Regions from separate parts of the Mycobacterium sp. DBP42 genome, predicted to be linked through region 1. Evidence: riboswitches for the same ligand, from Rfam matches in the RefSeq annotation. Region 1 holds a riboswitch; the other holds the start of a gene.
The links. A riboswitch is a leader RNA that binds a small molecule or an ion and turns the genes downstream of it on or off. The one in region 1 is predicted to bind glycine.
Positions count from the first base shown of each region.

Region 2: it holds a riboswitch for glycine, as region 1 does, so the genes downstream of both, gcvP (aminomethyl-transferring glycine dehydrogenase) here and E0T84_RS25130 (L-serine ammonia-lyase) in region 1, are expected to answer to the same signal.

Region 1 is NZ_VCMY01000038.1:23,718-31,320, forward strand. Features, by position in the region: gene E0T84_RS25115 (class I SAM-dependent methyltransferase) at 1-1,057, shown strand, start outside; gene E0T84_RS25120 (Abi-alpha family protein) at 1,235-2,053, shown strand; gene E0T84_RS25125 (hypothetical protein) at 2,058-3,365, shown strand; gene E0T84_RS25130 (L-serine ammonia-lyase) at 3,362-4,753, opposite strand; glycine riboswitch at 4,783-4,879, opposite strand; gene E0T84_RS25135 (oxidoreductase) at 5,114-5,959, shown strand; gene E0T84_RS25140 (TetR/AcrR family transcriptional regulator) at 5,940-6,569, shown strand; gene E0T84_RS25145 (alpha/beta hydrolase fold domain-containing protein) at 6,734-7,603, shown strand.
Region 2 is NZ_VCMY01000045.1:11,507-19,109, forward strand. Features, by position in the region: gene E0T84_RS26810 (DUF881 domain-containing protein) at 1-577, shown strand, start outside; gene gcvH (glycine cleavage system protein GcvH) at 614-1,009, shown strand; gene garA (glycogen accumulation regulator GarA) at 1,199-1,678, shown strand; gene E0T84_RS26825 (MerR family transcriptional regulator) at 1,682-2,431, shown strand; gene E0T84_RS26830 (bifunctional nuclease family protein) at 2,551-3,045, shown strand; gene E0T84_RS26835 (MerR family transcriptional regulator) at 3,301-3,921, shown strand; glycine riboswitch at 4,028-4,126, shown strand; gene gcvP (aminomethyl-transferring glycine dehydrogenase) at 4,280-7,120, shown strand; gene E0T84_RS26845 (substrate-binding domain-containing protein) at 7,157-7,603, opposite strand, start outside.

The DNA of each region.
Region 1 (7,603 bases):
CGAAGACACCGAACAGTTTGCTGCTCGGATGACGGGGGCGATCGACAGCGCCTGCCTGGCCATCCTCGTCAGCCTCGGCCACCAGACCCGACTGTTCGACGTGCTCGCCGAACTCCCGCCGGCCACGAGTTCCCAGATCGCCGAGACCGCCGGCCTCAACGAACGCTACGTGCGGGAATGGCTCGGCGGCGTGGTCGCGGGTGAGATCGTCGACTACGACCCTGCCGCGGCGACTTATTTTCTGCCGCGCCACCGCTCTCCGGTGCTGACCCGCGCCGCCGGCCCCGACAACCTGGCGCGGGTCGCGCAGTTCATTCCGCTGGCAGGCGAAGTCGAGCAGAAGATCATCGGCTGCTTCCAGCACGGTGGCGGCCTGCCCTACAGCGACTATCCACGCTTCCACGCTCTGATGGCCGAGGAAAGCGGAGAAGTGTTCGATGCCGCACTGATCGATGACATCTTGCCGCTTGCCGAGAATTTGCCCGAGAAGCTGCGCGCCGGCGTTGATGTGGCCGATTTCGGTTGCGGCAGTGGACATGCCATCAACCTCATGGCACAGGCATTCCCGGCCAGCCGGTTCACCGGCGTGGACTTTTCCGAGGAAGGCCTGGCCGTCGGCACCGCAGAGGCCAACCGGCTCGACCTACCGAACGCCCGGTTCGAGCGGGGTGACCTTGCCGAACTGGACATGACCGACGCCTATGACGTGATCACGGTGTTCGACGCGATTCACGACCAAGCCCATCCGGCGCGGGTGCTCGCCAATATCCATCGGGCCTTGCGTCCCGGCGGCACCTTCCTGATGGTCGACATCAAGGCGTCGAGTCAACTGGAAGACAACGTCGGCGTGCCGTTCGCCTCGTTCCTCTATACGATCTCCACGGTTCACTGCATGAGCGTTTCGCTGGCCATGGGCGGCGACGGGCTGGGCACGGTGTGGGGACAGCAGTTGGCCATCGCGATGCTCACCGAAGCCGGCTTCCGCGACGTCGACACCCGCGAGATCGAATCCGACCCGCTCAACCTTTACTACATCGCGCGCAAGTCACCCGAGTAGTTGATAGCTGGGTTCCTGTCTTCCACCGGCTCGACGTCACCAGCCGGACGGCCGCCGCCGCGACCCGGTACCCTGCCCCATAATCAATTGCCGCCGGTCGCCTCGGCCACGGCTTGAAGTCCGGCGCACAGCGACGGTGTCGGGGGCAATCAGCCACTTGAGGGGGATCGACCGGCGATGGCAGACGAGATAACCAGGACCGAACCGGACAGGTCCGAGAAGAAGCCGGCCAAGCACGGCTACCAGCGCCGGGGATTCAGGCTGGCCACCCCGGTCGGCGACATCGCCATTGCCATCCGCACACCGCGCAACCCTCGCCCGCTCGTACCCAAGCGGTTCGATCCGTTCGGTATCGCCGACCGTGCGGTCGACGCCGCGAAGACCAGCATGAAGCTGGCTGCCTGGGGCGAGGAGCAGCTGGCCACCCTGGTGAAGAACCGGCTGGAGGCCCTCGACTCGGCGCCGAGGCCCGTGACGATCGCCACGCCCGAAGAACCGACAGCCGAATCGCTCAACAACAAGATGGACCGCCTGCTGGACCGGGCCCTGGACCAGAGCACCGCAGGCAGCCAGGTAGAGCTGTACCACCGCCTGCTCGATCAGTTGGTGGCCGACGAGGCGCGGATCATCGGCGCACTCTCCGAGGGGGCGACGTCACCGCTGGTCAACATCCACACCTGGACCCGGGCCCGCACGCCCGGCCAGGCGGTGTTGGAGAACGCCTGTCTGATCGGCCGAACCGCGAATGTGGCGTTGCCCGGCATGGTTCCGCAGTACGTCGGTCATCTGCTCTCCCTCGGCCTGGTGGAGACCGGGCCAGAGGATCCGTCTCAGAAGGCCGAGTACGAGGTGCTCCTGGCCGAGCCCATGGTGTTGCGGGCGATCAAGAGCGCATCGCGCGGGCCGCTGGCCGCGAAGGTCGAACGGCTGACCCTGAGCTTGTCGGGCCTGGGCCGCGGCCTGTGGGAGGCTGCGGTGGAACGAGACGGTTCGTAACCGCATGAGCGGCAGCGAGACCGTTCTCGCGATCCAGACCTGGCAGGAGATCAAAGCAGATTTCGGCGTCAACTGGCTGATCTATCTGTCCATGCCGTTCGTGGCCGCCTTCGTCGGGTGGAGCACCAAGATCGTCGCGCTCGAGATGCTCTATCGACCGATGGAGTTCAGGGGCGTCGGTCTGCTCGGTTGGCAGGGCATCGTGCCGCGGCGCGCGGGCAAGGTGGGATCGAAAACCATTGAGCTACTCACCCAGAATCTGCTGAAACCCGAAGAGCTGCTGGCGAAGGTCGACGCCAAAGAAGCCGTCGAGGCGTTGCGCGAGCCGCTGACCCAGGCGGTCGACGACATCTCCCGCGACATCGCCGAGCAGATCCGCCCCGGATTATGGGATTCGCTGCCCGACGCCGCGCGAAACGCGATCCAGGCCCGCATCCACGACCAGACGCCCAAGGTCGTGGAGAAGATGCTCAACGAGATGCGCGCGGACCTCAACCGGTTCGTGGACATCCAGTACCTGGCCGTGACGACGCTGGTCCGCAACAAGGACAAGCTCAACAGACTCATGCGCGGGCTCGGCGACAACGCGATGGCCTTCGTCCGCCGCAGCGGCATCTACTTCGGGCTCGTGATCGGCGTGGTCCAGATGGTTGCGTGGGCGTTGTTCCAGAACCCGTGGATCATGCCGGCGTTCGGCTTCGGGGTCGGCCTGATCAGTGACTACATCGCGCTCAACATGTTGTTCCGGCCGGTGCAGCCCACCAAGTACCTCGGCTTCATCCCGTTCCAGGGCCTGCTGCACGCTGAGCGCGACAAGATCACCGAGGACTACGCGCGGATTCTGTCCGAGGACCTGTTCTCACCCGAGATCCTGTTCGACGGCGTGCTACGGGGTCCAGGCTCCGACAAACTGTTCGCGCTGGTGGGCAAGGAGGTCGAAGCGGCGATCGATGCACAGACCGGTATTGCCACCCCGCTGGTCAAGCTCGCCGTCGGCACCCAGCGGTACAACGCGGCCAAGGACCATCTGGTCAAGGTCGTGCTCGAGCGGCTTCCCACGACATTGGTCGAGGCTCAGGACTACGCCATGAACGCGCTGGATCTGGAAAAGACCATCATCGACAAGATGAGTCAGCTCACCAACGAGGAGTACGAGTCGATCCTGCGTCCGGTGTTCAAGGACGACGAACCGACCATGATCGCCGTCGGAGCGATCCTCGGTGGCCTCGTCGGCGAGATCCAGGTGCAGGTCGTCGAGCACTTCGGCAACGATCCCGAAGCCGTCGCGTTGCGCACTCTGCTGCATCACTAGCAATCGACGACATTGACCGCGACGGCGAGCCCACCCGTCGAGGTCTCCTTGTACTTGACGCTCATGTCCATCCCGGTGGCACGCATGGTCTCGATCACCTGGTCCAGGCTGACGCGGTGGGTGCCGTCGCCCCGCAGCGCCATACGTGCCGCATTGATCGCCTTGCCGGCCGAGATGGCGTTGCGTTCGATGCACGGGATCTGCACCAGCCCACCGATCGGGTCGCAGGTGAGGCCGAGGCTGTGCTCCATGGCGATCTCGGCCGCGTTCTCGACCTGTCGCGGTGTGCCACCAAGGATTTCAGCCAGGCCCGCGGCGGCCATGGAAGCGGCGGAGCCGACCTCGCCCTGACAGCCGACCTCGGCACCCGAGATCGAGGCCCGCTCCTTGTACAGCGATCCGATGGCCCCGGCGGTGAGCAGGAAGCGGACGGCGGTGTCGTCGGGGTCGGCGTTTCCGGCCGGGGTGTAGTGCACTGCAAAGTGCAGCACCGCCGGGATGATTCCGGCCGCGCCGTTGGTCGGCGCGGTCACGATCCGGCCGCCCGACGCGTTCTCCTCGTTGACCGCGAGCGCCACCAGGTTCACCCAGTCCTCGGCGAAGGCCGGATCACGCTGTGGATCCTCGGCTTCGAGTCGCACGAACCAGTCCTTGGCGCGGCGCCGGACCCGCAGATTGCCGGGCAGGTCACCGTCGCGGGACATCCCGTTGGCCTGGCAGGCGACCATGACGTCGCGGATGTGCAGGAGGCGCTCCCGCACCTCGACTTCGGTTCGGGCGACACACTCCTGCCGCAGCATCACCTGGCTCACCGACAACCCGTTCCGCTCGGTCAACGCGAGCAACTCAGCCGCGGAACGGAATGGGGCTTCGGCGTCTTCTCGCACCGACGCTTGCGGCTCCGCGCGGGATTCAGAGCGGGATTCAGCGACGACGAAACCGCCACCCACCGAAAAGTAGGTGTCGCGATAGACGGTATCGCCGCCGGCCGAAAACGCCGTCAGGGTCATGGCATTCGGGTGTTGTGGCAGCCGACGGCCCGGGTGCAGTTGAATGTCGGCTTCGGTCAACGCGATCACCACCCGGCCGGCCAACCGGATCTTGCCGTCGGCGCGAATCTTGGTGAGCCGCCGTTCCATCTCGTCGGTCTCGATGGTCTCGGGCCGACAGCCCTCCAATCCCAGCAGGATCGCCGGCAACGTGCCGTGTCCGGCACCGGTCGCCGCCAGCGAACCGAGCAAGTCCACCGTGACCTCGGCGACGCGATCGACCGCATTGCGACTGGCAAGTTCGTCGACGAACATGCCCGCGGCCCGCATCGGGCCGACGGTGTGTGAGCTGGACGGGCCGATCCCGACCGAAAACAGTTCGAAAACACTGATCGTCATGACTACAACTCCGGGTATGTGTGGTGACATCTCCCCGCTCTGTCCTGAAACCTGAGAGATTTGGCGCGTCGCGCCTTTCACCTTCGGTAAGCGCGTGAGACCGCGCTGTTCTCCAGAGTTGCCTCGACACTGCGGTACTGGGCCTGAGAGATTCCCGGGGAGGATTTGCTCCTACGGCGCCTCCCAAATCGGAGGTTCTCCCGCAATGCGTCATCGACGTATTGAGTTATGTGACGGATGCTACTCGGCCGGCGGTGTCAGCCGGTCGGAATAATCCCGGCCTCGTCCCAGTTGCACAGGCCATCATCGTAACTAAACTGAACGTACAGTTCAGATAGCTCAGAATAGGTGGTCACAGACATGAGCGTTTGGTTCATCACCGGGGCGTCCCGCGGATTCGGATTGCAGATCGCCCGCGACGCATTGGCCCGCGGACACCAGGTGGTCGCCACCGCGCGTGACGCCGCCGCCGTCACCGCCGCACTCGGCGAGGACGACAACGTGCTCGCCGTCGCCCTGGACGTCACCAACGAAGCGCAGGCACAACAGGCCGCGCAGGCCGCGGTGGAACGCTTCGGCCGGATCGATGTACTGATCAACAACGCCGGACGCGGCCTGCTCGGAGCCGTCGAGGAGGCCACCGACGCCGAGGTACGCGCTGTCTACGAGACCAACGTCTTCGGCCTGCTGACCGTGACCCGGGCCGTCACCCCGGTGCTGCGGGCCCAGCGGGCCGGCACCATCGTCAACATCTCCTCGGTCGGCGGATTCGTCGGCTCGCCCGGTTGGGGCGTCTACGCATCGACCAAGTTCGCCGTCGAGGCACTCTCCGAAGCGCTGCACGCCGAACTGCAGCCGCTCGGCGTCCATGTCATGGTGGTCGAGCCCGGCTACTTCCGCACCGACTTCCTCGATTCGTCGAGCCTGCAGACCCAGCGCAACATCATCGACGACTACGCAACTGGCCCCGCCGGACAGATGCGCGGCGCTGCAGCAGAGCGCAATCACGACCAGCCGGGCGACCCGGTGAAGGCAGCCAAGGCGATCATCGACGTCGCCGAAGCCGAACAGCCCCCACTGCGTCTGATGCTGGGCAACGACACCATCGCGGCGGTCGAAGGCAAGATCGCGCACGTGCAAACCGAGCTCGCGCAATGGCGAAGCGTCTCGGAATCAACGGATTTCGATGATGTCGCCGCGAGCTGAGGCGATAGCCGGTGGGGCGGGCGAGGATTTCGTCCGCCCCACCGGCGCACGCAGCGACCGCGTCCATCAGTCCATCCTCGACGCCACCGCGACATTGCTCGACGAGGGCGGATACCCTGCCGCCACGGTCGACGCGATCGCCGCCCGATCCGGCGCCAGCAAAGCCACCATCTACAAACACTGGCCATCGCGGACCGCCATCGCGGCCGAAGCCTTCGGCACCATGATGGCCGAATCACTGCCTCTGCCCGATACCGGCACCACCGCAGGCGATCTCGTCGAGCAGGTGGTACGTGTATCGGCGTTCTACGCCGGTGCTCGCGGCGAGGTATTCGCCCAGTTGCTCGCGGCCTGCGTCGAGGACCGAACGGGCGCAGCATATTTCCGCGAGTACTTTCTCAGCGGTCGGCGTGCGGCGATCACCGAGCTATGGCAGCGTGGTGTGGCCCGCGGTGATGCCGACGCCGCCGTCGCGATCGACGACGTCATCGACATCCTGTTCGGTCCACTCATCTTCCGCCGGCTGACCGGACATTGCGCGCTCACCGAGGCACACGCCCGTCGGCTCGCCGAAACAGCGCTGCAGGGGTTGATGCGCGATACCGGCTGAATGCAACACTCCAGATCGCCGTCTGTCGTCTTCGACCAACGACAACCACACTTTTCAGCTCTTCACGACAAGCCGGCGTCGAGCGGCCTTGGCTACCGTTCCGCGGAGTGAACACAGCTACGTCCAGCAGAACGCGGCGAGCAGGCGCACGACTCTCAGCGCACGTGGCCCAGCGCCTGCTGCCGCTCGTACCCACCCCACGCAGTTTCGGTTCCGCGACCCAACGGATCGACCCGCCCGAAATCGTCGACGTGGCCACACGTCACGGCGCGGTCCGGTGTTTCATCTACTCACCGCACCCTGATGCCCCGCTCGCCAAGGCCGGCGCGGACGGGCCGCCGGTCAACCTGCACCTACACGGCGGCGCCTTCATCGTTCGCAATCCACGGCAAGAGGAGTACCTCGCGCACTACATCGCGGCAGAGGCCGGTGCAGTGGTCGTCTTGGCCGACTACGCCACGGCGCCGCAGGTTCGATACCCGGTCGCCGAACAACAATGCTTCGACGTCGCGTTGTGGGTACGCAGTGAGGCCGGCCGCCGCGGCTGGGACGCGGCCCGATTATCGGTGACAGGTGCGAGCGCCGGCGCAAAGCTCGCAATCAACGTGTGTCAGCAGGCATATCTCACCGGCGAAATCAGTTTGCGGGCGGCGGTATTGGCGTTTCCCGTCGTCGACCTCAGCCGTGCCGACCGCACTTCCGGCAAGGCACGTCCGCGCATATCGCGAAGGATCCAACGACTTGTGATCGACGCCTACCTAGTGGATACGGACCGCTCACGAGAACCGCTGGCCTCTCCTCGCTTTGATGACGACCTCGCTGACGCGATGCCGCCGACGTTGGTTCTGACCGGCGCCCTCGACACCTTGGGCCCCGAGGGCGACGAGCTGGCGGCACGATTGTCCGACGCGGGTGTCCTGACCACTCACCATTGTTTTCCGGGCATCGACCACGGCTTCACCAGATCAGAGGTGGCCACCGCCCATGACGCGACGAAACGCATTGCCGCCCATCTCGTCCAGCACCTGGGGTGA
Region 2 (7,603 bases), on a different contig from region 1:
GGATCTACTCGTGCTGCTCGATTCCCTGCAGCAACGAGAAGCGTCGCTCAACACCGAGGTGGCCGATCTGCAGCGGACGCTGCAGCAGTTGCGGGCCTCGGGCAGCAGTGATCAGGCCGCGATCGAGAATGCCCAATCCCGGCTGGAGGCATTGTCCATCCAGATCGGGACGGTGGCCGCGACGGGGCCCGGCGTGACACTCACCATCGAAGACGATGCGCCCGGGGTACCTGCCGAGACGATGCTCGACGTGATCAACGAGCTGCGTGCGGCCGGGGCCGAGGCCATCGAGATCCGCGGCGGTGATCAGCAGTCCGCGGTGCGGGTGGGCCTGGACACCTGGATCATCGGCCCCCCGGGGCAGCTTGCGGTCGACGATGTGACCCTGCGCCCGCCGTATTCGGTTCTGGCGATAGGGGATCCGCCGACTCTGGCGGCTGCGATGAACATTCCCGGTGGGGCGATGGACAGTGTGAAGCGGGTCGGCGGCGCGATGGTGGTACAACAGGCCGAGCGCGTGGACGTGACCGCCTTGCGACAACCGAAACCACGCCAATACGCTCAGCCCGTCAAGTGAGCACAGCAGCCCACCTCGGAGACCATAAGGAGCGCCGTGAGCGATATCCCAGCCGACCTGTACTACACCTCGGAGCACGAGTGGGTATTGCGCACCGGTGACGACACCGTGCGCGTCGGCATCACCGATTACGCGCAGTCCGCACTCGGCGATGTGGTGTTCGTGCAGCTGCCCGACGTCGGGACCCAGCTGGCCGCCGGTGATGCTTTCGGAGAGGTCGAATCCACCAAGTCGGTGTCGGACCTGTATGCCCCCGTGGCGGCGAAAGTCGTTGCGGTAAACGGCGATCTGGACGGTAGCCCGCAGCTGGTCAATTCCGACCCCTATGGCGAAGGCTGGCTCGTCGATCTGCGCCTCGAGGACGGCTCCCTCGACGATGCGCTGGCCGGTTTGCTCGACGCGGACGGCTACCGCGCCGCCGTCACCGAGTAAGGAGTTGTTAGGGTTTCGTGGGCCGGTCGCCAGGACCGGTTGGGCCGTACCCGGCGCGCAGATATCTTCCCCATCGGATCCGGCGGTGGTGGACCCAATGATGCCTGATGCGCGGTACGGTCGACGTGAGACCGACGATGGGCTGGGGCCACGCCGGGCAACGCCACAGCAGCCAGTGAGGAGCAGCGGGTGACGGACAAGGACAGCAATTTGGGGGCCGACCAGTCGGAAGACGTGACGGTAGAGACCACATCGGTATTCCGTGCGGACTTTCTGAACGAACTGGACGCGCCCGCAACGGCCGGTACCGAAGGTGCCGTTTCCGGTGTCGAGGGCCTGCCCGCGGGTTCGGCATTGCTCGTCGTCAAGCGCGGACCGAATGCCGGATCGCGTTTTCTGCTCGATCAGCCGACCACCTCGGCGGGGCGTCACCCGGACAGCGACATTTTTCTCGATGACGTGACGGTGAGCCGCCGGCACGCCGAGTTCCGGCTGGAGAGCGGCGAGTTTCAGGTTGTCGATGTCGGCAGTCTCAACGGGACGTACGTCAACCGCGAGCCGGTCGACTCGGCAGTGCTCGCCAACGGCGACGAGGTGCAGATCGGGAAGTTCCGCCTGGTGTTCCTCACCGGTCCCCGTTCTGACGACGACAGCAGCCAGACCAGCTAGCCCATGACTGCCCCCGACAGACCTGCACTGGCCGGGATGTCGATCGGTGCAGTCTTGGACCTGCTCCGGGGTGACTTCCCGGACGTCAGCATCTCCAAGATCCGGTTCCTCGAGGCCGAGGGGCTGGTGACGCCGCAGCGGACCGCGTCGGGTTACCGGCGGTTCACCGCGTACGACTGTGCGCGGCTGCGGTTCATCCTGACCGCGCAGCGTGACCAGTACCTGCCACTGAAGGTGATCAAGGCGCAGCTGGACGCTCAACCCGACGGCGAGCTGCCCCAGGCCGGGTCCACCACCTACGGGGTGCCTCGTCTGGTGCCGGTGTCCGAGGGCGCCGAGGGGCCGGACGGCGCCGCCGGGGTTTCGGCGGTGGCGCCGACCCAGGTCCGGTTGTCCCGGGAAGACCTGTTGACTCGGTCTGGCATCGATGAAGAGATGCTGGGGGCGTTGTTGCGCAACGGCATCATCACTGCCGGGCCGGCTGGGTTTTTCGACGAACATTCCGTGGTGATCGCCCAGTGCGCACGGGCCCTCGGCGACTACGGCGTCGAGCCCCGGCACCTGCGGGCGTTTCGCTCGGCGGCGGACCGGCAATCCGACCTGATTGCCCAGATCGCAGGCCCAGTGGGCAAGGCGGGCAAGGCCGGAGCCCGCGACCGGGCCGACGATCTGGCCCGTGAAGTGGCCGCCTTGGCGATCACGTTGCACACGTCTTTGATCAAGTCCGCCGTACGCGACGTTCTGGATCGCTGAGGACTAGACTCGTTTTGACGGCCAGTTCGTCTGAGTCGGGACTCCTGGCTACGGGAGGCGGACTGCGCGACGGACGAAGATTCGACGAAACGGCACGGCGGTGCGGAGGGCAGGCACAGATGGCTGAGGTTCGCGTGGTCGGCATTCGGGTGGAACAGCCGCAGAACCAACCCGTGTTGCTTTTGCGGGAGTCCAACGGTGACCGCTACCTGCCGATCTGGATCGGGCAGTCGGAGGCTGCAGCGATCGCGCTGGAGCAGCAGGGCGTAGAGCCCACCCGGCCCCTCACCCACGACTTGATCCGAGATGTCATTACCGCCCTTGGCCATTCGCTCAAAGAGGTGCGGATCGTCGACCTTCAGGAAGGCACTTTCTACGCCGACCTGATCTTCGACCGCGACATCAAGGTCTCAGCCCGGCCGTCGGACTCGGTGGCGATCGCCTTGCGGGTCGGCGTCCCGATCTATGTCGAGGAGGCGGTGCTGGCCGAGGCCGGCCTGCTCATTCCCGACGAGAACGACGACGAGGCCGCCGGAACCGTGCGTGAGGACGAGGTGGAGAAGTTCAAGGAGTTCCTCGACAGCGTTTCGCCGGACGACTTCAAGGCGACATGACCGACGCCGGCGCCGCTGTTCAGTCGCAGATCACGGGTACGTCTCAAGTGGGTATACCGGAGTCGACACGCGGCGCGGGAGACAATCGGGCGGGAATTCGGGCCCCATACTTTCTTCGCAGCGGGCAATCAGGGCTCGGCGGGAAGCGTATGCTCGACACATTCGAGTTCGCAGCAAACCGTCGCGTTGAAGATTGCCGCGTTGCAGGACATGGCAGTGCGGTGCGGGCGAGTTCGAACGGCGAGAGGATTCACAGTGGGTGACACGCCACGGCAGGAAGAGTTGGATCTGACCACCGGGGGCGGCGCGGAGCCGCCCGTCAGGCCAGCCGGCGAACCCGTGCAAGGCGGGTTGTTCCCCGACGACTCCGTGCCCGACGAGCTGGTGGGTTACCGCGGTCCCAGCGCCTGCCAGATCGCCGGTATCACCTACCGTCAGCTCGATTACTGGGCCCGCACCTCACTGGTGGTTCCCTCCATCAGGAGCGCCGCCGGATCGGGTAGTCAGCGCCTGTACTCGTTCAAGGACGTCCTGGTCCTCAAGATCGTCAAGCGCCTGCTGGACACCGGCATCTCGTTGCACAACATCCGGGTCGCGGTCGACCATCTGCGTCAGCGCGGCGTGCAGGATCTGGCCAACATCACCCTGTTCTCCGACGGCACCACGGTCTACGAGTGCACCTCGGCCGAAGAGGTCGTCGACCTGCTGCAGGGCGGCCAGGGTGTGTTCGGTATCGCGGTGTCGGGCGCCATGCGCGAGCTGACCGGCACCATCGCCGACTTCCCGGGCGAGCGCGCCGACGGCGGGGAGTCCATCGCCTCACCCGAGGATGAGTTGGCGTCGCGGCGCAAGAGCCGCGACCGCAAGATCGGCTGACTTCTTCCCGCCAACAGACACGTAGCTGCCCTTCGACCGCGGTCGAGGGGCAGCGCTGCGTCTGTTCGCCGATATCGGTGCCCGGCCGGTAGAATTGCCGGCGCATCGCCCTCGTGCGGGAGAGTTTCGTGACAGCCAGTCACGGACGCCGAAGGAGCAACACCTCTCCGTCAACCTCTCAGGCACCCAGGACCGCGCCAGGCCCCGATGCCTCTGGAAAGTGGTGCCCCATGGGCACCCGCCCATGGGGAAAAGTCCTGTACCGGGGCTGAATCTCTCAGGCGCCCGGACCGGGTCGACGACAGAGGGAGAGGGACTGCCACGACGTCCGAGCACGTCTGCGCCCCAGGAGAGTGTCGTGTCCGACCAGCATCAATCGCGTTTCGCCGACCGTCACATCGGCCCGAACGCCGCCGCCGTGGCCACCATGCTCGACGTGATCGGCGTGGCAACGCTCGACGAACTCGCCGCCAAGGCTCTGCCGGCAGGAATTCTCGACGCGCTCGGCGCCGGCGGCGTGGCTCCGGGCCTGGAGGGCCTGCCCGCCCCGGCCACCGAAGAGGAGTCACTGGCCGAGCTGCGCGCGCTGGCCGACTCCAACACGACCGCGGTCTCCATGATCGGTCAGGGCTACTTCGACACATTCACCCCAGCTGTGCTGCGGCGCAACATCCTTGAGAACCCCGCCTGGTACACGGCGTACACGCCCTACCAGCCCGAGATCAGCCAGGGTCGTCTCGAGGTGCTGCTCAACTTCCAGACCATGGTGTCGGATCTGACCGGGCTCGAGGTGGCCAACGCGTCGATGCTCGACGAGGGCACTGCCGCCGCCGAGGCCATGACACTGATGCACCGCGCGACCAAGTCCAAGACGAATCGGCTGCTCGTCGACACCGACGTGTACTCGCAGACCGCCGCCGTGCTGGCCACCCGTGCCGAGCCGCTCGGCATCGAGATCGTCACGGCGGATCTGCACCAGGGGCTCCCGGACGGCGAGTTCTTCGGCGTCATCGTGCAACTGCCCGGAGCGAGCGGGCAGGTGGCTGACTGGTCTGCGCTGATCAGCGCCGCCCACGAACGCGGGGCGCTGGTCGCCGTCGGCGCCGACCTGCTGGCGCTCACCCTGATCACCCCACCCGGCGAGATCGGGGCGGACGTGGCCTTCGGAACCAGCCAGCGGTTCGGTGTGCCAATGGGATTCGGTGGTCCGCACGCGGGATATCTGGCCGTGCATGCCAAGCATGCCCGGCAGCTGCCGGGCCGGCTGGTCGGGGTCTCGGTCGATGCCGATGGCGCCCCGGCGTACCGGCTGGCGCTGCAGACCCGTGAGCAGCACATCCGCCGGGACAAGGCGACCAGCAACATCTGTACCGCGCAGGTACTGCTGGCGGTGATGGCCGCGATGTACGCCAGCTACCACGGCGCACAAGGACTGACCGCGATCGCGCGCCGGGTGCACGGCCACGCCTCGGCCATCGCGGGCGCACTCGGCGACGCCCTGGTGCACGACAAATACTTCGACACCGTGCTGGCCCGCATTCCCGGACGAGCCGACGATGTCGTCACGGCGGCCAAGGCCAAGGGAGTCAACCTGTGGCGCGTCGACGCCGACCACGTGTCGGTTTCCTGTGACGAGGCGACCACCGATGAGCACGTGGCTGCCGTCCTCGACGCGTTCGGGGTGCCGGCCGCGAATCCGGCCGACGCCGATCCGATCGAGCGCACCGCCAGAACTTCCAGCTTCCTCACGCACCCGGCGTTCAACTCCTACCGCACCGAGACCGAGATGATGCGGTACCTGCGGGCGCTGGCGGACAAGGACATTGCCTTGGATCGCAGCATGATTCCGCTGGGCTCCTGCACGATGAAGCTCAACGCCGCGGCCGAGATGGAGCCGATCACCTGGCCCGAATTCGGCCGTCAGCACCCGTTCGCCCCGGCATCGGACAACCCGGGCCTGCGCAAACTGATCGCCGACCTGCAGGATTGGCTCACCGGGATCACCGGCTACGACCAGATTTCGTTGCAGCCCAACGCCGGTTCGCAGGGTGAGTACGCCGGCCTGCTGGCGATCAAGGCCTACCACGTCTCCCGGGGTGACACCGACCGCGATCTCTGCCTGATCCCGTCGAGCGCTCACGGCACCAATGCGGCCTCGGCGGCGCTGGCCGGCATGCGCGTGGTGGTGGTGGCCTGCCGCGAGAACGGAGACGTCGACCTCGACGACCTGCGGGCGAAGATCGCCGAGCACGCCGATCGCGTTGCGGCGCTGATGATCACGTATCCGTCGACGCACGGGGTGTACGAACACGACGTCGCCGACATCTGCGCGGCGGTGCACGATGTGGGCGGTCAGGTCTACGTGGACGGCGCCAACCTCAATGCGCTGGTCGGGTTGGCCCGCCCGGGCCGCTTCGGCGGTGACGTCAGCCATCTGAACCTGCACAAGACGTTCTGCATCCCGCACGGCGGCGGCGGCCCCGGGGTGGGTCCGGTTGCGGTGCGTTCGCACCTGGCTCCGTTCCTGCCGGGCCATCCACTGGCCGACGAACTTCCCGACGACCACACGGTGTCGGCCGCCCCGTATGGGTCGGCCTCGATCCTGCCGATCACCTGGGCCTACATCCGGATGATGGGTGCCGACGGCCTACGAGAGGCCACGCTGACCGCGATCGCCTCGGCCAACTACGTGGCCCGCCGCCTCGACGAGTACTACCCGGTGCTCTACACCGGCGAGAACGGCATGGTCGCCCACGAGTGCATCCTGGACCTTCGCGGGATCACCAAGGACACCGGCGTGACCGTGGACGACGTGGCAAAGCGACTGGCGGACTACGGTTTCCATGCGCCGACGATGAGCTTCCCGGTGGCCGGCACGTTGATGGTCGAGCCGACCGAGAGCGAAAGCCTGGCCGAGGTGGACGCGTTCTGCGACGCGATGATCGCGATTCGCGCCGAGATCGACCGGGTCGGTTCGGGGGAGTGGCCGGTGGACGACAACCCGTTGCGCGGCGCCCCGCACACCGCCGAGTGCCTGCTGGTGGCGCAGTGGGATCATCCGTACACCCGCGAGCAGGCCGCGTACCCGCTGGGCAAGGGATTCCGCCCGAAGGTGTGGCCGCCGGTGCGGCGCATCGACGGGGCCTACGGCGACCGGAATCTGGTGTGTTCCTGCCCGCCGGTCGAGGCGTTCGCCTGACCCAGGCGTTCCGACGGCCGGCTGCGGCGCGGCGGGTCAGCCCAGCATCGTGTTGACGGCGGTGGTCAGCTCGGGTGAAGCCGAGCTGACCACGTGTTGGTAGGTGCCACTGCTCGCCTGTGCGACGGCTTCCCAGGTGGCCCGGTCCGAGCCGCTGCCGAAATCGATCACGTTCACCGCGATCGGGCGCGCCGGGTCGAAAGCGCCCCGGATGAACTCCTGCAGCCCAGGCCCGTCCAGGCTCTGATCGGTGTGCGGTCCGGTGGTGATCACCAGAATCGAATTGGTCTGGCCCTCACGGTATTTCGACAGCGCCTCGTTGTAGATCATCCGCAGTGTGGTGAACGACACCGCACCGCCGCCCGAGGCGGACTGGTCGTCGAGCGTCGAGGTCAACTCATCGGAGCGACGCTGCCCGCTCACCGGTTCGGCCAGCGGTCCCGTGGAAACCTCCGAGCGCCCTTCGGTGCCGTCGAAGGTCCA